3 regions of the Paenibacillus sp. FSL H8-0548 genome follow, and region 1 is predicted to be linked to each of the others. Evidence: riboswitches for the same ligand, from Rfam matches in the RefSeq annotation. Region 1 holds a riboswitch; each other region holds the start of a gene.

Region 1 (7,566 bases):
GCTGTAGTCGACCATACAGATCTAGATGCGCCGAAGCTAATCGTACAAACAGGAGAAAAAGGACTGTTCCTCGGCAAGCTGGAAGTTATGTTCAACAAAGCAGGCATTCTGACTAGATGGAACGAGCAATTGATCTCGGTCGATGGGAAAACTGGCGATGTGTATAACTTTGCAGAGGACGCGGAAGCCAAGATTATGCTTGAAACAGACTATAAGCCGGGCATTCAGGAGCTATCGAATCTTGAGGTCGGGAATACAGAAGTAGTATTGAACGGCGTTCGTGCTGATGTGCGCTCTATGGAAACGAACCTCGGCAATCTGATCGCTGATGGTATGCTTTATGCAGCAAAAGCAGCGGGTACAAATGCTGTTATCGCACTGCAAAATGGCGGTGGTATCCGCGACTCTATTAACGCAGGCCCGATTACACAAGGGGAAGTATTGACTGTGCTTCCATTCAATAATGATCTGGTTACGATCACTTTAACCGGGCAAGAAATTAAGGATGCAATGGAGAACGGCGTTTCTACCATTACTACGACCAAGGATGGCCGCTTCCCGCATATTGCAGGGATGAGATTTGATTATGATTCAACGAAGCCGGTCAATGAGCGGATCATTCGTATTCAGGTGAAAAGCGGCAGCAGCTATGTGCCACTGGATATGAATAAGACCTATGAAGTAGCGACAAATGCATTTACAGCCAAAGGCGGAGACTTCTACGCTTCTCTTGAGAAGGCGTATAATGAAGGGCGCGTAAACCTACTGTATTTGCCGGACTATGAGGTGTTTACAAACTATATTCAGAAGCTTGGTGCAATCACGGCAGCAACATCGGCTGTTGAAGGTCGAATCGTTGATTTGAAGGGCAGTCCGATTCCAGATGGTGGAACAACACCAACACCGACGCCAGCGCCAACGTCGCCTCCGACTTCAACACCAACACCGACGCCAACGCCGGTTCCGACACCGACACCAGGCGGTAACGAAGGTTCGTCGCCGAAGTTTAGCGATGTTGGCAATCACTGGGCAGCACAAGCGATTGAAGCAGCTGTAAAGCTGGGCATTGTTAGCGGTTATGGAGATGGCACTTTCCATCCTAAGGATAACGCGACAAGAGCAGAGTTTATAACGATGATGGGCAGAGCATTTAAGCTTGAATCGACAGCGGGTACGCTTAATTTTGCTGATGCCGATCAGGTTCCAGCTTGGGCGCGCTCCTTCTTTGCGCAGCTTATCGAGGATAAGGTGATAGCAGGCTACGAGGATAACACGCTGAGGCCATCCAATAAGCTAACACGCACTGAAATGACCGTTATGCTGGTTCGTGCACTCGGCATCAAGGTTGATCCGAATGCGAAGCCATCATTCGCGGATACAAGTGACATTCCGGCATGGGCAAAACCATCTATTGCTGCTGCACAGTCTGCCGGACTTGTTGGAGGAGTAGGAAACAATCGTTTTGCGCCACAAGTAAATGCAACAAGAGCAGAGGTGGTTGCACTTATTTTGGCAGCTTTGGATCATATGAATAATGCGCGCATATAAATAACCTGAGGCGTCCCTTTCCACCCGTAAAGAGTGGTTAGGGACGTTTTTTATATTGAAGAGCGTGAATTTGCGGTGGAAGAGTGAATTGAAGCGCTAGATTACTCTAGTGCAGTGCTAGTTTTTCTGCGGCGGCGACTGTATGTTTGAGCAGCATCGCGATCGTGACTGGGCCGACACCTGCCGGCACGGGGGTTATAGCGCTGGCTTTAAGCAAGCAAGCCTCATAATCTACATCGCCAACGTTCCCAGCATTGTAGCCGGCGTCTAGGACAACTGCTCCTGAGCGTAGCCAGTTCCCTTGTATGAACTTTGGCTTGCCAACAGCGGCGACGATGATATCTGCGAGCCCGACCATATCTGCTAAATTCAAAGTTTTCGAATGGCAGATTGTGACCGTAGCGTTGCGGTTAAGCAGCATTAGAGATACAGGCTTGCCGAGAATGGGGCTTCGTCCAATGATGACAGCGTGCTTGCCTTCAATCGGGATGCGATAATAATCAAGGATAGCCATTATAGCGGCTGGCGTACAGGATGGATAGTCAGCATAGCCAAAAGCATTTTGAGCAAAGCCTAGTGCCGTAACGCCGTCGACGTCCTTGTGAATGCTTATCGCTTCAAAAGCAGCTCGCTCATCAATTTGATGCGGTACGGGATGCTGCAATAGGATGCCATGAACGAGCGGATCTTCGTTGAGCTGTGAAATGACAGCAATTAGCTCCTCAGTCGAGGTAGCTTTATCCAAATGAATGCGCCTTGATGTGATGCCAAGCCGTTTGCAGGCGTTGCCTTTCATTCGTACATAGGTTTCAGAGGCTGGATCTTCTCCTATGAGAATCGTTGCTAAGCAGGGGATGATACCCTGAGCACTTAATGCTTCAATTTTAGCTTTGAGTTCATCCTTGATCGACTCTGCTACACGTGCACCGTCCAAAATCAATTTGTCTGTCATCTTTTACCCCAGCTCCTTCGAATGGTCGTCGAAAAACATAAAAAGGCAAGGGGGATATATCCCCCTTACCTTTGCCCAGGCGTACGGCTAATATTCTGCGCGCTTCCTCATGGTTCCCCATGCTCCGCCAGTTACGCACAGCTTTGAGATGCTTCTCTTATTTTAACAATAAAAGAGAGAGAAAACGAGTACTCTCAAAAATTGGGTTCCATTTTTTACAAAATGCTTAGCTTCTCTACCTAATAAAGATGAAATGAATGTGGTATAATGGTACGAGCAATTGAACTAGGAGATGACTAACGATGAGTGAACAATTGAACGAGCAAGAGCAATTGCAATACATTGCAAACAAGACGAGTGCGGATGAGCAGCTGATCAAGCTTGTATTGAAGCATGAGCATGCCTTCATCAATGATGCGAAGGAAGATAAGAACGGTGAGGTCGACATTGATGGAGACGAATTGGTTGATTATGTACTCAGTCGTCCAGATGTTAAATCGAACGAGCTAGTCGTTGAAGCTATTTTGGATGCAGAGATGGACTACCTTATGGATAAGGGACTAGCAGGCTACGTGGACTAAAATAGAGAAATTCAAAGACTCATGCCGCATTTATTCCGGTATGAGTCTTTTATGTCTTGTGAGGTCTCATATATGACATATCTATGTTATCAATCTAGTTTTTGAGTGGTTTAAATTCCTTTTAGTACCATTTTAAGCGGAAACCGCTCTTTTATATGTGAGGTTTAGTGTTGTTTTAGGAGGGGAGAACAGTTTTCTCTGCCAAAACATATAGCTGAAATGCACACTTTTTTTGAAAAAGTGCCATTTTTGTGCTAAAGTCAAAAGAGAGATTCAGAAAAAACGGAGGTAAGGCTGTTGGCGAAGGCACATAGAGGGTTATCGACTTTAGAAATTTTTAAACGGTTTATATTCATTTCGATTGGTTCAATTCTTATGGGTCTTGCCTTGGAATTGTTTCTTGTGCCGAACAATGTTATCGACGGGGGCATCGCCGGTATTTCTATTATGTTGGCTCATTTAACTCCTCTCCCTCTGAGTGTATATTTATTTATCGTGAACGTGCCTTTTCTTATTCTTGGCTATAAGCAAATTGGGAAAACATTTGCAATATCCACGCTGTATGGCATCATCGTAATGTCTGTGACGACATCATTCCTCCATCATGTACATGCATTCACAGAGGAGAAGCTGCTCGCTGTATTGTTCGGCGGTCTTATTTTGGGAGCAGGTGTGGGTCTGGTTATTCGTTTCGGAGGCTCGCTGGATGGTGTGGAAATCGTATCGATTCTAGTCTCGAAGAAGCTTCGTATGCCTGTCGGACAAATTATTATGATTTTTAATGTAGTTATTTTTGTTATCGCGGGTTTTGTGTTTGAATGGGATTCAGCAATGTATTCGATGTTCACATACTATATTGCGATTAAACTGATCGATATCGTTGTAGAGGGACTTGATGAATCGAAATCAGTCACTATTATTTCAAGTGAGTTCGAGGAAATTTCACAGGCAATTATCGATCGATTAGGCAGGTCGACAACCTTTATTCACGCGCGCGGGGGCTACTCGAAAGAGGAAACGCAGATGATTTATTGCGTCGTTTCTCGTCTGGAGCTGGCAAAGCTTAAATCCATCGTGCAATCCATCGACGAGAAGGCATTTATTGCCATTGAGCATGTGTCGGATGTCATGGGCGGCGGCTTCAGTAAAGGCAGTATTCACTAGAGTTATAACGATAATAATCCGGCACCGGTGTCATAAGACGCCGAGCCGGATTTTTTTTGAAAATAGCCTAGTTCTATGTATGCTGCGATTCCGCGAGAAAATCCGTTCTGTATTTGTGCAAGGGCCTGTCATCCCAAATTTGAACTTCGATGTATCGTTCCGGCCCTTGATCACCATTGGAATTCCACTCTTGAGGCCAGCCGAACTTGTGTATTACATCCCAAATCTCACCCGCCGTATATATCTGACCCCGATATGTCTTGCCGTCATTATAGCGCATAGTAGGAAACAAATCGCCGTAAGTAAAGCTGATGGTATTCGGATCAAACTCCGCTAACGCGATTTGAAGCTCTCTGCCGTTAGGGTACCAATCGAGCAGCCACGGACAGCTTCCTAAGGTCATGTAATGAGGGAGGCCTCGTACCGGCTTGCCGCCTTTATGAATAAATAGCTCATGTGCTTGTAATTCAAGGCTTCGCCGAATTTCAAGGTAATCTAATGATCTTTTACTCGCAAAGCCCTTGCTCTGCAGCCTTATTTGTTCCAGAATTCGCTCTGCGTCCACTGGCGCGAGATCTGACAAATTGCAAAAAGGCCCGGTTGATTGATCGAAGTAATGATAGAGAAATGACATGGTTCAAAGCTCCCGCCTCTTCATAATTCACTTCTGGATATGTCTAAACGCTTGTTGTTGCATCCGTCTTCATTGCTGTCCGTGCCAACCCCTTATCCTTCACACATAGCAGGAATAGCAGAGCAATGACCATGCCGCCCGACGAAACGTAAAATAATACCGAGTAATCAAGCAAATCAATCAAGGCGCCCATCAAAGGCGGAGAAGTGATGGCAGCAAGCGAGGCGAACAAATAATAGATGCCTGTGCGCGTGCCGATGCTCTTCTCCTCTCCAAGCGAGACAATAAAGGGATATGAGTTAATGTTAATCATTGCCCAGCATATGCCGCCACACAGAAGCAGCACGCGCAGTGGGAGCAAGGCATCTACGAGGGAGATAGCGGCAAAAATAATAATAAGCCCAATGACGCCTATCGTAATAATCAGCTTCTTGCCATAGCGATTCCCTAATAAGCCGCTTGGAATAGCCGCAACCACAAAGGCAAGCGAGAAGAACGCAAGAGAGAAAGAGGCCTCACTCTCGGATAGCTGCAAATGATTTTTTCCGTAAAGGGTGAAGAAGGCTTCAACGCCTTGATAGGAGAGAAACCAGAAAAAGATTGCACATAGCAAAAAAATAGTAGGTCGGTTCCATTGTCCCTTGAAGGAAATTTTAGTTTTCTCCTCGGCAGGGGCATACACGAGGGTATCTCTTTTTTCTTTGATCGCATATAAGAGAATAGCTAAACAAATAAGTGTCAATATGGAAGCGGATAGAAATGGAAGCGAGGAGTGCTTATCATACAAATAAGAGCCTCCTGCGAAGGCAATGATAGAGCCAATCCCACCCATAAAGTTAATGACGCCATTAGCTTGTGTCCGTTTGCCTTCCTTCGTTATATCAGGCATAAGCGCGACGGTGGGAGAACGGTATAGGCTCATCGATAAATTCATAAGAACCATAAATAAAACGAGCGTTAATAAGCTGGTATGCCAAGGAATAAGCGCGCCAAATAATGCAGCGAGCGGCATGCCGATAAGGAGATAAGGCATTCTTTTGCCCAGTTTACTCTTCGTACGGTCGCTGCGGCTGCCGATCCATGGCTGTAGGAACAAAGCAAAATAATTGTCGATAGTCATCATGAACCCAATGAGTGCAGTGCTTGTCAAAAACTTTTCGAGGAAAAAAGGGACGAAAGCGTTGTAGAGCGCCCAGGTAATGCTGATGCTGAAAAAGCCAAATCCGAGCAGCCAAGCTTTTTTCATCCTTTGATTGCTCCTCTCCTTGTCAGGACTTCAACTAGACGGTCGGGATAATCCGTAATAATACCGGCTACGCCTGCGTCGATAAGCCGTTCCATTTCACTCGTTTCGTTAACGGTAAATGGATGGTAAGCAATGCCGTGAGCAGATGCCTCTGCCGTCCATTCTGGTGTAATGGCATGCTTGCTCGCATGCAGGGCGTCGGCTTGAAGCGAAGCAGCATAATCCCAAGGACGATAGAGGCCCTCCATATACAAAATACCGGTTCGAATCTCAGGTGCCAATTGTTTGCATAGCACGAGCGAATAATGATTGAAGCTTGAGATGATGACACGCTCCGTCATTTGATAAGCTCTAACCGTATCGATGACCTTTTGTTCTAAGCCAGGATAAGGGAATATGCCATTTTTGAGCTCGATATTAAGGAGGATAGAAGTTGGCTGCAACAGCTCGAGCAGCTGCTCAAGCGTTGGAATCCGCTCTTCGTGGAAGGCAGGGCCGTACCAGCTCCCCGCATCCAGCATCGCAAGCTCTTCATAATTGGTATCCTTAACAAGCTTGTTAAGTCCGGTCGTTCTTGCGAATGACTCATCATGAATAATGATAATCCGGCCATCCTTGGTAAGCTGAACATCGATTTCAATGCCTGTTGCACCTAGCTCCAGCGCTGTTTTGAAGGCTGCTAGCGTATTTTCGGGACAGTAGCCGCTGGCGCCGCGATGAGCAAAAATAATCGGTTTTTTCAAAAGAAAACATCCTCTCTGATCTCATGATTTCTAGGCAATCATACAGTAGAAATATTCATTCTGTATTAAATTGAAATAAAAAAACCGCTTTGTTGCTGCGCAATCTGTTAGTTTTGCGATAGCTGCAAGCGGTTGTTGATGTTTCTCCTGAGGGTCAATTGTGTACTTAAGCGAAGCGATAATAAATGAGTATAAAAGTAGCTAACACAAAAATAAAGTTGAGCGATACGAATACCATTTGATCAACAACGGTACGGTGCATGGAGACCGGCGGCTTATAGAAGCTGGCACCCTCGATAATGAACAGGATCAGCACGATATGGATCATAAAATGGCCAACGAGCTCCATCATGCCAAACAGCATCGTTGTGGAGATGAAGATTAGCGTCAGCACGACCGATAGCATTCGGTTTAAAATGCCGACTACAAGCAGGTATCCAACGACAAACTCGATAAAGCCCGCCATGACAATGAACACCGCAGGCTCGAAGCCAAACGTTGGTACGCCGTGATTGACGATGATATCCTCGGCCATCGTAGGGAAAATCCATTTCTCGACAGCTACCCAGCAGAGGGAGAGACCGGTTCCCAAATAAAGCAGAGGGAAGCCCCATCTTGATTCCTTCGTTTGTTCAAGCAATAGCACGCCAATAATAGCAAGGTAAAAGCCGTAGTCAAGCATATGGAACAGTCCAGCC
Region 2 (7,566 bases), 1.1 Mb from region 1:
CTTAATACGCGGATCAACAAAGCCGTAGGCAACGTCAGTCAAGAATCGCGCAGCCATCAATATAATTCCATAAAATAAAGTAAGCCCCATTATGAGCGTATAGTCACGGTTAGTTATACTTTGTACAAAGTATTTACCGATACCACCAATACCGAAAATTTGCTCAACAACTACGGACCCTGTAATGATATTCGCAGTCATTGGCCCAATATAGGTGACCACCGGCAATATGGCATTGCGAAGAGCATGACGAACCAATATAATCCGACCACTCAAGCCTTTGGAACGAGCCGTCTTAATATAGTCAGCTGACAATACCTCCAGCATGGTCGAGCGGGTTAGACGCGCAATAAATGCCGCTGGAAGAAAAGAGAGAGCAAGTACAGGCATAATAAAATCAGTAGGATCGTTAAGGCCTGAAACACTTAGCCATTGCAGTTTGCTTCCAAAAATGTATTGCAAAATAGATGCTGCGAGAAAATTGGGAATAGAAACCCCTAATACGGCAATAAAAATCGTCGCGCTATCCAGCCACTTACGATGATTAAGCGCAGCAATAATTCCCAGAATTAGACCCATTGCCAGCGAAACGAAAACAGCAAAAAGGCCAATTTGTGCTGAATAAATAAAGCTTTCCTTGATAATACGGGTAACAGACATATATTGCTGCTTCATCGACATGCCTAAATCGCCATGAAGCAAATTGTTCAAATACATTAAGTATTGCTTCCACATCGGTTGATCAAGACCATACATCGCAAAGAGGTGCTCTCTAATCTTCTCGGGAATCGCTTTCTCCCTAACGAAGGGATCACCTGGAATAATTTTCATAAGAAAGAAGGTAGCCGATGCCAAAACAAACAACGAAACGAACATGGACAGAAACTTCTTGAATATATATTTTATCAACGCAATGGACACCTCCTTACAGAATATAAACAAGAAGAAATGCACAAAAACAGGAGTCAGAATTTATCAACAAGAAAGGGATATATACGGATTACCCGCATATATCCCCACCTTCAAATAGTCGAAGGGTGACTATTCCGCTTCGTAATAACCTCTTGTATAGTCAATGTCGCCTTTGTAGTCCGTAGTGATATTTTTGAATCCAGGCTTAAGCATGTACACGTTGCTGTAATAGTAAATCGGCATGATCGGCATATAATCCATAAGGATTTTTTCTGCTTCTGTCATTGCTGCAATACGTTCAGCTTGATCTCCGCTTTTGTTTGCTTTTGCGATCAAAGCATCGTACTCAGGTGAAGCAAAACCAGTATTGTTCTGGCCTCCGCCTGTGACAAACATATCCAAGTAAGTCATTGGATCATTGTAGTCAGCTCCCCAGCCTGCGCGGGAAATCTGGTAGTTCATTGCCGTACGGTTTTTTAACAAAACAGCAAATTCTTGATTTTCAATACCTACCTCGATACCGAGGTTTTGACGCCACATTTCTACGATTGCCTCAGCAATTTTCTTGTGCCCGTCGCTTGTATTGAAGGTCAAAGTAACCTTAGGGAACTTAGCTAGTCCAAGCTCAGCCAAACCCTCAGCAAGCAAAGTTTTTGCTTCGTCAACGTTCTCTGTGAAGAAATCATCCTTCACTTCTGTACGATAATCCTCTTTTTGACCGATAATACCTGGTGGTACAAATCCGAAGGAAGGCACTTCGCCAGCCATCGTCACGCTCTCAACAATTGCTTGACGATCAATCGCCATCGAAAGGGCTCTACGAACCTTTACGTTGTTAAAAGGAACTTCTTCTGTATTAAATTGGTAGTAGTATGAGCTTGCAATACCTTTAGTCACGATCTCATCTGGTTTCGATTCCTTAAGAACAGGAATTTGCTCAGCTGGAATTTCACCTGTTGGTTTACCTGTGTAATCAAGCTTGCCAGTCTCGTAGTTCGCAAGCTCTGTAGCCGAATCACTTAGCATCGAAAATTCTATGCTAGTAAATTTCACTTGGTCTTTCTCATAATAATATTCGTTTGGAGTGAGCTTAATGGATGTATTGTGCTGCCATGCACTCATTTTGAACGGACCATTACCGATAATAGTCGCTGCGTCAGCAGCCCAAGCTTCATTATCCTTCACCGATTGGTGAACAGGATTATAGACATAGAAAGAAGTTAGGCTCAAGAAATAAGGAGTAGGTGAATTCAGCTTAACCTCAAGCGTTTTTTCATCCAATGCCTTAATGCCTACCGCATCTGCATTCGTTGTTTTTCCTTCGTTGTAATCTTGTGCTCCAACGATGTAATAAAATTGGTATGCGTAAGTTGAGCCTGTAGCAGGATCAAGCGCACGTTTCCAAGAGTATTCGAAGTCATTAGCCGTAACGGGATCACCATTGCTCCACTTTGCATCATCACGAATTGTGAAGGTATACGTCATTCCATCCTCTGACTTTACAAAGCTTTCTGCTGTAGCCGGAACAGATTCACCATTTTCATTTTTGCGAGTCAAGCCTTCATAAATCCCTGTTGCAAGCGTACCAGAAACATTGTCTTCCATCAGTGCAGGATCCAGTGTTGAAGGCTCTGAATGGATATTCAAACGGAATGCTTTCGTTTCCGATTTACCCTCAGAAGTTTCATTATTCGCCGCACCGTTGTTGCCAGTCTCATTTTTCGGAGTACAACCTACCGCAACCATAGCAAGAATGAGTAATGCAGCAACAAAAGTAAAAGCAGACTTTCTTGTTCTCATTAAAATCCCCCGCTTCCTCTCTATTCGATTCAATAGGGGTCTATCCTCCCATTTAACCTTAGAGAATTATTATTATTAATTTTTTCACTATACATCTATGTTAATTATTTATCAATGGTATGTAAACTGTAAATTATTGTTTTATATCGCTTTAAACCGTTACACTTCACCACTTCAACGCGTTTATTCGATTAATTAATTTTACACTTCAACGCTTTCAAGCGTTTATTCATGTTATTTATTCATTATTCATAAACCACAAAATTCCAAATACATTAACTTACATTTATAGATTGAATTCTCATAATTTATATCCCTATTTTACAGATCTAAATTTCGCGATTTTTTTATTAATCCAAATCGATAAACCTATTATTTATAACGATAATCTACTATTTATACACGAATTTCTATCTTTTGAATCAACATGTAAAATTACAATATTTCACTATTGAATACCCCCTCTTTATCTTTTTACCAAGGTGAAACGGTCATCTCCATCCTTGGACGACGACAGCTGGTTTCATTCCCAGAAATATAGAGAAAGTATGGCGAAATGATATACTTTCCTATATTTTCAAAAAAGGTTATTGTGCCTTTCAGGCAAATTTATTGCCTCCGCTTGTAACGCTATTATTTTATAACGCTAATTGTTTTATGCACGGAAAAACAAAAAAACCCATTCGACAACTAGTTGTCGAATGGGTTTCCAAATCAATTTAATTAGCTATGAATTAGTAAGTCATGCCTGGATACAGTGGATATTGAGCAGTAAGGTCACGCACCATGCCGCGAGCCTTCGTCAAAACCTCTTGATCCTGTGGACTGTTTAGTACAAGAGCGATCACTTCTGCAATAACTTTCATTGCGTTCTCTTCCATGCCACGAGCTGTTGCTGCCGGCGTACCGATACGAATACCGGAGGTTACAAACGGGCTTGTAGGATCAAATGGAATCGCATTTTTGTTAACAGTAATACCAACCTCATCAAGAACATGCTCAGCAACCTTGCCTGTAATGTTCAGACTGCGCGTATCGAGCAGCATCAAGTGATTGTCTGTTCCACCGGATACGATGTTGAAGCCTTTAGCAACAAGCTCCTCAGAAAGCACTTTAGCATTTTTGACTACTTGTGTCGCATATTGCTTGAATTCCGGTTTAAGCGCTTCTCCGAAAGCAACGGCTTTTGCTGCGATAATATGCATCAAAGGGCCGCCTTGTGAGCCAGGGAATACCGCTTTGTCGATCGCCGCTGCCCAAGGCTGACGGCAAAGAATCATACCGCCGCGTGGTCCGCGAAGCGTTTTGTGAGTTGTAGTCGTTACGAAGTGTGCATGCGGTACTGGGCTTGGGTGAAGACCCGCAGCTACCAAACCAGCGATATGAGCCATATCAACCATGAACAATGCGCCTACGTCATTCGCAATTTTGCCAAGCGTTTCGAAATCGATTGTACGCGGATATGCACTTGCACCAGCAACAATCAGACGAGGACGGTGTTTGAATGCAAGTTTGCGAACCTCTTCATAATCAATCGTGAAGGAATCCTCCTGCACGCCGTAGGCTACGAAATTATAAAGCAAGCCAGAAGCGTTAACCGGGCTGCCGTGCGTCAAGTGACCGCCATGCGCCAGGTTCATACCGAGCACAGTGTCACCAGGCTTCAAGGCTGCAAGGTAAACCGCCATATTCGCTTGTGCGCCGGAGTGCGGTTGTACGTTTGCATGCTCAGCTCCGAACAGCTCTTTCGCACGATTGCGAGCGATATCCTCTACGATATCAACATGCTCACAGCCGCCGTAGAAACGTTTGCTTGGGTAACCCTCTGCATATTTGTTCGTAAGCACACTTCCCATTGCTTCCAATACAGCTTCGCTAACGATGTTCTCAGATGCGATAAGCTCGATGTTATCGCGTTGACGTCCTAGCTCAAGTCCTAGCGCTTTTAGTACCTCAGGGTCCTGCTTACGTAAATTTTCCATCTGAATATTCCTCCTCATAGTTAGAAAGCTTATATTTTCAATAAATACTTATAAAACTAATCATTAAGATTTAAACATCGTTATTCACATGAACCCGCAGATTGCTCTGCAGTAATATTCGTTTGCAGCTCGTAAACTGCGCGGGAACCGCCAATCAGCTTCGGCCTCGTGATCGCCATTGTCACATGAGCCTCGCCGATCCGGCGAACAGAAGGTCGAACGGGTACAGCAACCCGCTTCAAATGCATACCGATGAACGTATCTCCAATATCAATGCCCGCATGTGCTTGTACAGCCTCAACCAAGCAAGGAGACACCAGCTGACGATAGGCATAGGCTGCCATTGATCCGCCAGCCTTCGGAACAGGAACCGCACCTACGATCTCAAGTCCGTATCTCTCAGCGGCAGCACGCTCAATGACAAGAGCGCGATTCAAATGCTCGCAGCATTGATACATCGGCACGAAGCCAATTTCTCTGCGCACAGCATCCACGCCTGCATAAATTTGTGCAGCTGCATCGGTTGTTCCAGCTGTACCAATGTGATGCCCCAGCACCTCGCTGGTGCTTACTCCTATGACAAGCAGCTGATTTTCAGCAATGCTGCCTGCAGCTGCAAGCTCTCGAACAATCGTTTCTACCTGCTTTGCAATGACTCCAAGCTGTACGTTGCCATTTTCACTCATTGCGACGGCCTCCTGCTTAGGTATGGCATAGGTATGGACAATCTATTGCTCTTCAATTTGATTTACTTTATTTACTCTGGCAACATGACGCTCGCCGCCCGAGAACGGTGTTTCGAGCCAAATACGAATAATTTCCAAAGCGACTCCTGGACCAATAACGCGTTCTCCAAGTGCTAATACATTCGTATCATTATGCTCGCGAGTTGCTTTTGCAGAGAACATGTCATTCACTAGTGCACAGCGGATACCCCGTACTTTGTTGGCAGCAATCGACATGCCAATTCCTGTGCCGCAAATCAGTATACCGCGTTCTGCTTTGCTGCTCGTTACAAGGTCACATACGGGCAATGCATAATCTGGGTAATCAACGGATTGATCGCAGCTGCAGCCAACATCCTCGACCTCATGACCGAGCGATAAAAGAAAAGGTACGACCTCATCCTTCAAGCGGTAGCCTGCATGATCGGCACCAATGGCAATTTTCAACGTAAAAGACCTCCTTCGAAATAACACATTACAGTGCTAGTATACCTATTTTTGCAGAAAAAGACGAAAAAAGAGCATGACATGCTAATTAGCATGCTGCTCTTTGCCCAGGCGACCGGCCGTATGTTCCGATGCTCCACCGTGGTTAACCCACTTCCGTCGCCAGTTACATCGGAAACCGTATATTATTCTTTTATAATAGCCGAAGTCTTTCAAAAAATCAATCTTTATCGACATAGGCACTCGTGTATTTATCTTCTTGTCAGCTTGTCCAAAAGCTTCACCAGCGCGGCTTCGATTTCGTGTGCGCTGCTGTCATAAATAGACTGTGAGCCCCCGAACGGATCAACGATATCGAAGCTTGGAATACGCTGCTCCAGCTCAAGCAAACGGCTTCGCTCGGATGCTGACAGCTTCTGACCCAGCGCCTGCTTCATGTGAAGCTCCGAATAAAGCTGCTCCAGCTCCTCAATATCGGCAAGCACCTTTGCATCCATATTCGAATATTCCTTAAGTGTATAGGCCTTGTCCACCGCTTCCGGATACCATTGCAGCAGCCCTCGCTTATGATTGGACGTCATCGTCAAAATAAGGTCAGCCCAGCTAACGGCCTCACTTGTCAATGCTAATGAGGTGCTTTTATGCTCAATTTCCCGCTGCCTAAGCGCCTCTGCCGCATGCGACGAGACTGGCAGGCCATCAATGGTCGATATGCCAGCTGAGCGCACAGCAATAGTAACGCCCCTCAAAGCAGCCATTCGGCGAAGCATGGCTTCAGCCATTGGTGAGCGGCATGTATTGCCGGTACAAATAAATAAGATACGTTTCACACTGCCAACCCCTTTTCCACCCTCATATTTTCCTATATTTCAAGGTGAAACGGCTGTCGCCGTCCTTATGGCGGTGGCGCGTTTCATTCCGGAGAAATATAGAGAAAGTATGACGGAATGATATACTTTCCTATATTTCAAAAAATAAATAATATGCCAAAAACAAACAGAACCCCTCCGCCAATGGCTTCGCCATATTCGCCAAGGTTGCCGCTTACCTTTCGCCCGAGCAGCAAGCCAAGCACCGACATAAGTCCGCCAAGCAAGCCAATCAGCAATACCGTCACCCACATATTAGCCGAAAACATTCCAAGTGTAATACCTACCGAGAAGGAATCAATACTGACGCTAAGGGAGAGCACAAGCAAGCCCCACAACGATTGATGATCAAACGATTTTACTTCCTCCCCGCGCAGCGAGCTGTAAATCATATGCCCACCGAGCAGAACCAGCAAGATACCTGCCGCTGTCGTCGCTACTTCTCCAAGCAAGCTGCCTACGTACTGTCCGGTATATATCCCAGCTAGCGGCATGAACACATGGAACAAGGCAATAACGACTCCCAGCTTCAAAACATCCAACAAGCGTATGCCCTTCAGACCAATGCCGAGTCCAAGCGAAAATGCATCAAGTCCCAGAGCCAACGCTATAATGAGCAGCGTCAAAAACTGCCCTGCCTGCATATGTGCATCTACCACAGCCGATCTCCCCCATGTCCGCGCATAGTCTATATCCAACATATGCGGGATTAGGGACAAACATACTACTGATCATACAAGCTGTACTGCTGCGCAAAAAGCTGCTTATACGCGAATGATTCGATGACCGGCTGCTTTAACCAGCCGATTCATTAAAGCTGCGCCAATTCCA
Region 3 (7,566 bases), 1.9 Mb from region 1:
GGATTGAGCTGTCGACAAGACCGGAGGATTCCATGGGTTCAGAGGAGCTGTGGGATCAAGCGGAGCAATCGCTGCGGAGCGTGCTGGACAGCCGAAATATTCAATATCGTGTAAATGAAGGCGATGGTGCATTTTACGGACCGAAAATCGACTTCCATATTCTCGATGCGCTTGGACGCAGCTGGCAGTGCGGAACGATTCAGCTGGACTTCCAAATGCCGGAGAAGTTCGACTTATCCTACATTGGCGAGGATAATCAGAAGCATCGGCCGGTCATTATTCACCGCGCGGTTTATGGATCGATCGACCGTTTCATCGGTATTATTACAGAGCATTATGCCGGAGCATTTCCGCTGTGGCTCGCTCCCGTTCAAGTGAAGCTTCTGCCCGTTTCGGAGAAGTATATCGATTATGCTTTGCAGGTGAAGCAAGAGCTGGCAGAAGCCGGCATTCGTACGCAGGTGGATACTCGGAATGAGAAGCTGGGCTACAAGATCCGCGAGGCGGGACTGAGCAAGGTTCCTTATACGCTGGTGCTGGGTGAGAATGAGAAAAATGCGCATACAGCTGCTATTAGGAAACGCGGCGAAGGCGACCTCGGAACGCAAGCGGTGCTTGAGGTTGTGCAGCGGTTAAAGGCTGAAATTGAGGAAAAATTATAAGGATGATTGCAATAAGTCAAGGGTAGGGAGAGGCGCTTAGCCTCTCTTTTTTTAAAGTATAGAGGCAAGTATAAGTTTGATATCTATACCCCACCTAGACTGCACTTCTTACAATAAAAACCTCACATGAGGGAGATTTCAGATGTCTACAATGTAATCCTGCAGTAGAATTAGCTCTAAAACAACGAATATGGGACTATAATAGGCTATTTATTGCATAAATGAACCAATTCAATCGATAAGCACACATAGGTGCTTAATGCCCTAGAGCAGCGGGCATTCTTGCACGATAAGCACACATATGCGCTTATGAGGTGGAATTATTGGCGGGACATGGTCATATCGTGCCGATAAGCACACATAGGTGCTTAATGCGATAGAGCAGCGAGCATTCTTGCACAATAAGCACATATATGCGCTTATGAGGTGAAATTATTGGCGGGAGATGGTCACATCGTGCCGATAAGCACACATAGGTGCTTAATGCGATAGAGCAGCGGGCATTCTTGCACGATAAGCACATATATGTGCTTATGAGGCGAAATTATTGGCGGGAGATGGTCACATCGTGCCGATAAGCACACATAGGTGCTTAATGCGATAGAGCAGCGGGCATTCTTGCACGATAAGCACATATATGTGCTTATGAGGCGAAATTATTGGCGGGAGATGGTTACATCGTGTCGATAAGCACACATAGGTGCTTAATGCGATAGAGCAGCGGGCATTCTTGCACGATAAGCACATATATGTGCTTATGAGGCGAAATTATTGGCGGGAGATGGTCACATCGTGCCGATAAGCACACATAGGCGCTTAATGCCACAGAGAGCGGGCATTCTTGCACGATAAGCACATATATGCGCTTATGAGGTGAAATTATTGGCGGTACAGGAATTAACTCCTGCACCGCTATTTTTTGAAATTTTCTTCACTAATAGCGAGCTATGTTATTAGTGAGCATACCACTTTTGGAGCAGCCTCACCTATTAACCCCCAGCTTTATAATAGGGATAGTCCATTTTTTCTTGCACCTGCCTAGCCACGTCGCCACTCGTAATAGACTCTATGAAAAATAGACCTAAATCAATCGAAGCCGAAACTCCTCCGCCTGTGAATACGTTCCCATCTCTTACGTAACGTTCTTTAACGACCTCAGAGCAATAGGGCTCTAGCAGCTCATAGGCAGAAGGATTTGTTGTCGCTCTTTTGTCCTTTAAAAAACCAGCAGCACCCCAAATTAAAGCTCCGGTACAGACCGACACCTGATACTGGACATCACGCGCTGTTTGAATCCATGATATAAATTCAGCATCATATCGAAGCTGCCTTGTTGCCATACCGCCGGGAATAAATACAACATCATAACCTGATAGGTCAGGGTAAACATGATTGATTTTAATCGTCAAGCCTCGATCATCCGTAATTTGATCCTTGTTTGAACAAAAATCCCACGATATGTTCTCATTTGCTGTTACAATCCCGAGCCGCGTTACCGATTCATAAAACCCAACAAAATCTAAAGTAGTCATTTGATCAAACAGAATGAAAGCCATCTTCATCTTAAGCACCGGCCCTTCCATGTTATAAAATAAAAAAAGCATTTGATCTATGATCAAACACTTTGCCCAGGCGTACGACAGTATGAATATGTGCTTCCTCGTGGTTCTCCACGTTAGCGCCAGTTACACATACCAAATATTTACTTTATTATATTGAGAATATTCAAATAAATCAAAGCTTTTTTAGGCGTGCTCGCCTATAACTCATGATATTACAAAGTAATACTTTGTCATACTCAATGAAAAATGAGGCTGCCTATGCGTCCAAATACCGGGAGAATGGAAGCAAGTGGAGCGCGCTGAATAGGACAATGAAGCATGCCATTTTCTGGGCGCTTATGCGAAGACTGAGCTTTCTATCAACTGTCCGGTTGAAAGGCCTCAGCCTTAGTCTTCTTTGCGCTGCCAGCTGCCGGCTTGCGAAGCAGCAAAGAAAGCGGCAGCGCAGACACAATAATAATAGCTGAGAATAAGAAGGCATCATTAATACCGAGCGTATAGGCTGCTTTATAATCAGCGGGGCTTTCGCCAATCCGAGCCTGATGAACAGCCAGCCGGGCATAAAATAACGATGTAAACAAGCCGAGCGCCATCGCGCTGAAGATTTGTCTCAGCCAGTTAATGAGCGCGGAGGCGTGACCGGACAGCTCCTTTGGAATCGCCATCATCCCGGCATTGGTCACGGGCGTCAGCGCCAGGCCCGTTCCTGTATTGCGAATAGCGAGAATAATCATTATGGTCAGCAGGCTTGTGCTTATTTGCAGCCTGCTGAACAGATACGTTGTAATAATAAGAATAGAACCGCCAACAAGGGCTAGCACCGCAGGGCCAAGCTTATAATAGTAGCGACCGGAGAAGAAGGTGGCACAGGTTAAGCAAACAGCTCCCGGCAAGAACAGAAGGCCGATATGAAAGGAGCTGAGTGAGTGGATTTCTGCCAAATATAAAGGAACAAAGTAAATACCTGAATAAAGCGCAACAGAGAGAATAAGCGAAATAATTAAGCTTACCGTAAATGTCCGATTGCGAAACAAGCGAAGCTGGAGCAAGGGCGCCTCTGTCCGCAATTGATGGATAACAAACAGAACTGCACTGCTTAAACCAACAGTCAGGCATAGCCAAAAAGCTGCCGAATGCCAGCCCCAAGCATATATATTTCCAAACAGCAGCAGGAGTGACAGGCTGCCAAGAGCAGCGAGCGCAAGTCCTATACGGTCAAGCCTAGTCTCTTTGTTTATAGGACTGGATGGAAGAATGCGATGGCCAATAATTAGGGCCAAAATGCCAATCGGTACGGTCACTAGAAAAATAAGGTGCCAATCATAGCCCTGCAGCCAGCCACTTACAGAAGGAGCCAGCGCCGTTTCAAGAATGGTCGAGAACGACCATATGCTCACAGCCAGCGGCTGTTTATCAGGCGGGACTGTTCGGTAGATTAAAGCAAGTGATACGGGCTGAATGAGTCCGCAGAAAATACCTTGTAAAATACGAAAAGCGATAAGCGCATAGATATTCCATGATAAGGCACATAAGACGGACGTAATCGTAATGCCGGCTAGACAAAAGAGAAAGACCTGTTTTCCTCCGAATCGATCCCCTGCATAGCCGCTGGCGGGAGCTATTACGCCGCAGGCAAGCGAGAAGCCTGTAATAATCCATTGCACCTTCCCCAAATCGGTATGAAAAATGCCCATAAAACCTGGCAGGGATACATTGAGTGAAACGACATGGTACATGCCTACAAATGAGCCAAAAAAGAGCGTCGCCAGCGCAGGCCAAAATGATGCTTTGGCATAAAGTGGCTCACTCCGTTTTTCGGTTAGTTCTGCTGACAACATTCAGCCTCCTATGATTAACATATTTACTCATTTCCGAATAGATTGAGGATATAAAGTCATGATAACATATCGGAATAGTTGTTTATAATTGAAATATTGTATAAAGCGATAGAAATGATTTGCTGTATTTTTAGGAATGAATGACAAGCAACAACTGCTTAATAACACTATTCGGAAGGGCCGAGGCATGAGCACGAAGCATGGCCGTTTCATATGATGAAGGGTAAAGGGCTAGCCATGAATGAGCATGAGAGGAATAGGATATCGTGGGAGGGACAACAGATGGCTAAGTATCAAAATGTCCACGGGCTTATTGGCAATACACCTCTAGTTGAGCTTAAGGGGTTTGCGCTGCCGGAAGGAGTACAACTTTATGCAAAGCTTGAATATAAAAATCCAGGGGGCAGTGTCAAGGATCGGCTTGGCGTGGAGCTTCTGAACGATGCACTAGCAAGCGGACAGCTGCAGCCGGGAGGCACTGTTATTGAGGCTACCGCCGGGAATACGGGGATAGGACTTGCTTTGGCTGCAATTGGGCGGGGCATATCGACGATATTTGTCGTCCCAGAGAAATTCAGTGTGGAGAAGCAGCAGCTTATGCGGGCACTTGGCGCGAAAATTGTCAATACGGATTCAGAGCTTGGTATTACCGGTGCCATTCAGAAGGCTGAAGAGCTTGTGAGGGAAATACCTGGGGCGTATTCACCGAGGCAGTTCACAAACGCTGTTAACCCGTTAACCTACTATAAAACACTCGGTCCTGAGCTTTGGCATGATTTGGCCGGTGAGCTTGATGTGTTTGTAGCTGGAGCGGGGTCGGGTGGAACCTTTATGGGCACGGCGATCTATTTGAAGGAGCAGAATCCAAATATAAAGACGGTCATTGTTGAACCAGAGGGCTCGATTATTGGCGGCGGTGCGCCAGGTCCGCATCGGACGGAGGGAATCGGCGTTGAGAAGCTGGCTCCATTTATGGACAGCACTTACTTCGATGCCATTCATACGATTAAGGATGAGGATGCCTTTACTAGAGTGGGGGAGCTGGCGCAGCTCGAAGGTATGCTGGTAGGCAGCTCATCTGGAGCTGCTCTGCATGCTGCATTGATTGAGGCACATGGTGCAAAGCCTGGCAGCCGAATTGTAACTATTTTTCCCGATGGCAGCGAGCGCTACTTAAGTAAACAAATTTATGGCGGGGGTGTTTAAGCTGCGCAGAAAAACAAAGCTAATCCATGGGGGTAATCCCTTTGATCCGCATACAGGTGCGGTAAGCATACCCATTTATCAGGTCAGCACCTATAAGCAGGATGATATCGGCGTTCATAAGGGCTATGAGTATTCACGCACCGGAAACCCAACTCGTCATGCACTTGAGAGGTATGTAGCGGAATTGGAGGAAGGCGTAAGAGGATTTGCATTCAGCTCGGGGATGGCGGCCATCCATGCCGTATTTTCTCTGTTAAGCTCAGGTGATCATATTATCTTAACGGATGATGTGTATGGGGGGACGTATCGTATCGTGACGAGGGTACTGAGCCGCCTTGGCATCGAGGTAACCTTCATCGATACAACCAAGCAAGAAGAGCTCGACAAGGCGCTTCGGCCGAACACGAAGGCACTGTTTGTGGAAACGCCTACGAATCCGCTGCTGAAAGTAACTGACATTGCCAAAATCAGCGAATGGGCAAAGCATAGGAAGCTGCTGTTTATCGTCGATAATACGTTTAGTACACCGTACTGGCAAAACCCGATTGCGCTTGGAGCAGATATTGTGCTGCATTCAGCAACGAAATATATCGGCGGCCATAGCGATGTCGTTGCGGGTTTGGCGGTGGTCAATAGCGAGAAGCTGGGCGAAGAGCTGCATTTTGTACAAAATGCAACGGGAGCAGTTCTCGGTCCCCAGGATTCTTGGCTGCTTATGCGCGGCTTGAAGACGCTGGGACTCCGAATGGAGGCTCACGAAGAGAATGCGAGGGCAATCGCCTCTTATTTGTCGGGCTCAGATGCGGTCTTATGCATCCACTATCCTGGGCTTCCGAGCCATCCGCAGCATGAGCTTGCGAAGCAGCAGGCACGGGGCTTTGGGGGCATCATATCATTTGATGTTGGCAGTGCAGACAATGCATCGCGGGTCATCAAGCTATTGAAATATTTTACTCTAGCGGAAAGTCTTGGAGCTGTTGAAAGCCTCATATCTGTGCCAGCCCAGATGACACATGCCTCTATTCCGTCTGAAAGAAGGGCTCAGCTCGGCATTACTGATGGACTGATTCGCATATCTGTTGGGATTGAAGACTACGCAGATCTCATTGAGGATTTGGAGCAGGGCTTGAGAGCGTAACCAGCTGCTTGAGGCTTCGCAACCTATTGGGTCCTTTGTTCGTTAGTTAATGTACGCACCCAATGACTAACGAAAAAGGATGGTAGAAAAGTGACCTTAAATCGAAAGATAAGCAGGAGCCTAGTAACTGTGTCTCTTACGACAGCCGTACTCTTAAGTGGAATAGCCCCTGGAGGGGTTTCTTATAGTGCTGCTGCTCATTCCTCTGTCCCAGTAAAATTTCAAATCGGCAGTAATCAATCGACTGATTACCGCGGCGCGCATACGCTTGCCGCAGCACCTTATATATCGAACGGTATTGCGATGGTACCGGTCAGAGCTTTGGCGGAAGGATTGCAAGCAACGATAGAGTGGGATGCCAGCGCAAAAGGTATTTTATTAATCCGAGAAGGGCTTACCGTTCACCTTACACAAAACAGCGACGCGGTCATTGGCACGTATATTAAAAACGTAAAGCTTCCTGCGAAGGTAGCTAATGTACGAGGAAATGTCTTTGTACCGGCGAAGATGGTGGCGCAGCTTCTAGGAGCGCAGACCGAATGGGATGCGAAACAGAAAAAAGTGTCGATTCAGACGGACGAGACAGCGCTATCGCTTCACTACAGCTTCGATCAAAGTGAAGAGGGCTGGCAGGGCGCATTCGCTGATTATCCCGTTGATTACAATCCAGACATATATAATCTGGCGTACGCGAGAGAATTACTGCCGACGAACAATAATAAAACCAACTATGGCTTGAAGCTTAGCGGAATGAATCGCAGTGACGATTTGTTTATGTACGTTACGAAAAAAATAGAAGGCTTGCAGCCAAACACAACCTACCAGGCTTCATTATCCTTTCAGCTTTACACGGACCAAGCAGGCGGTATGATGGGGGTAGGCGGCGCGCCAGGGGAAGCTGTCAGCATTAAAGCGGGAATTTTGAACAAGGAGCCAAAGGCTATTGAGTCGGATACGGAAGGCGAGCCCATTTTCCGTATGAATATCGACAAAGGCAATCAAAGCAGCGAAGGCGAGGATATGAAAATCGTTGGTAATATGGTACAGCCCGATGATACGCTCACGGGCTTTCAGCCTGTGGCGATGGATTACGCTGCCACGCTGAAATCCAATGAGAAGGGCGAGCTTTATGTTATCATAGGAAGCGATTCTGGCTATGA

The links. Region 1 has a riboswitch for ZMP and ZTP ahead of MHI37_RS25090 (tetrahydrofolate dehydrogenase/cyclohydrolase catalytic domain-containing protein). Riboswitches for the same ligand answer to the same signal wherever they lie in the genome.
Region 2: linked by a shared signal. The riboswitch ahead of rpiB (ribose 5-phosphate isomerase B) and the one ahead of MHI37_RS25090 (tetrahydrofolate dehydrogenase/cyclohydrolase catalytic domain-containing protein) in region 1 are both predicted to bind ZMP and ZTP.
Region 3: linked by a shared signal. The riboswitch ahead of MHI37_RS01655 (DJ-1/PfpI family protein) and the one ahead of MHI37_RS25090 (tetrahydrofolate dehydrogenase/cyclohydrolase catalytic domain-containing protein) in region 1 are both predicted to bind ZMP and ZTP.

The regions. Positions count from the first base shown of each region.
Region 1 is NZ_CP152049.1:5,843,163-5,850,728, reverse strand. It holds gene MHI37_RS25095 (5'-nucleotidase C-terminal domain-containing protein) at 1-1,548, shown strand, start outside; gene MHI37_RS25090 (tetrahydrofolate dehydrogenase/cyclohydrolase catalytic domain-containing protein) at 1,655-2,500, opposite strand; ZMP/ZTP riboswitch at 2,567-2,645, opposite strand; gene MHI37_RS25085 (hypothetical protein) at 2,803-3,081, shown strand; gene MHI37_RS25080 (YitT family protein) at 3,379-4,245, shown strand; gene MHI37_RS25075 (hypothetical protein) at 4,319-4,879, opposite strand; gene MHI37_RS25070 (SLC45 family MFS transporter) at 4,923-6,125, opposite strand; gene MHI37_RS25065 (glycerophosphodiester phosphodiesterase) at 6,122-6,868, opposite strand; gene MHI37_RS25060 (DoxX family membrane protein) at 7,035-7,566, opposite strand, start outside.
Region 2 is NZ_CP152049.1:6,945,607-6,953,172, forward strand. It holds gene MHI37_RS29285 (ABC transporter permease) at 1-909, opposite strand, end outside; gene MHI37_RS29290 (peptide ABC transporter substrate-binding protein) at 1,042-2,712, opposite strand; gene glyA (serine hydroxymethyltransferase) at 3,447-4,694, opposite strand; gene MHI37_RS29300 (TIGR01440 family protein) at 4,775-5,380, opposite strand; gene rpiB (ribose 5-phosphate isomerase B) at 5,423-5,866, opposite strand; ZMP/ZTP riboswitch at 5,965-6,046, opposite strand; gene MHI37_RS29310 (low molecular weight protein arginine phosphatase) at 6,118-6,696, opposite strand; gene MHI37_RS29315 (manganese efflux pump MntP family protein) at 6,834-7,379, opposite strand; gene MHI37_RS29320 (L-threonylcarbamoyladenylate synthase) at 7,500-7,566, opposite strand, start outside.
Region 3 is NZ_CP152049.1:357,572-365,137, forward strand. It holds gene thrS (threonine--tRNA ligase) at 1-662, shown strand, start outside; gene MHI37_RS01655 (DJ-1/PfpI family protein) at 1,652-2,224, opposite strand; ZMP/ZTP riboswitch at 2,282-2,361, opposite strand; gene MHI37_RS01660 (MDR family MFS transporter) at 2,584-4,062, opposite strand; gene MHI37_RS01665 (cysteine synthase family protein) at 4,345-5,268, shown strand; gene MHI37_RS01670 (bifunctional cystathionine gamma-lyase/homocysteine desulfhydrase) at 5,270-6,406, shown strand; gene MHI37_RS01675 (copper amine oxidase N-terminal domain-containing protein) at 6,536-7,566, shown strand, end outside.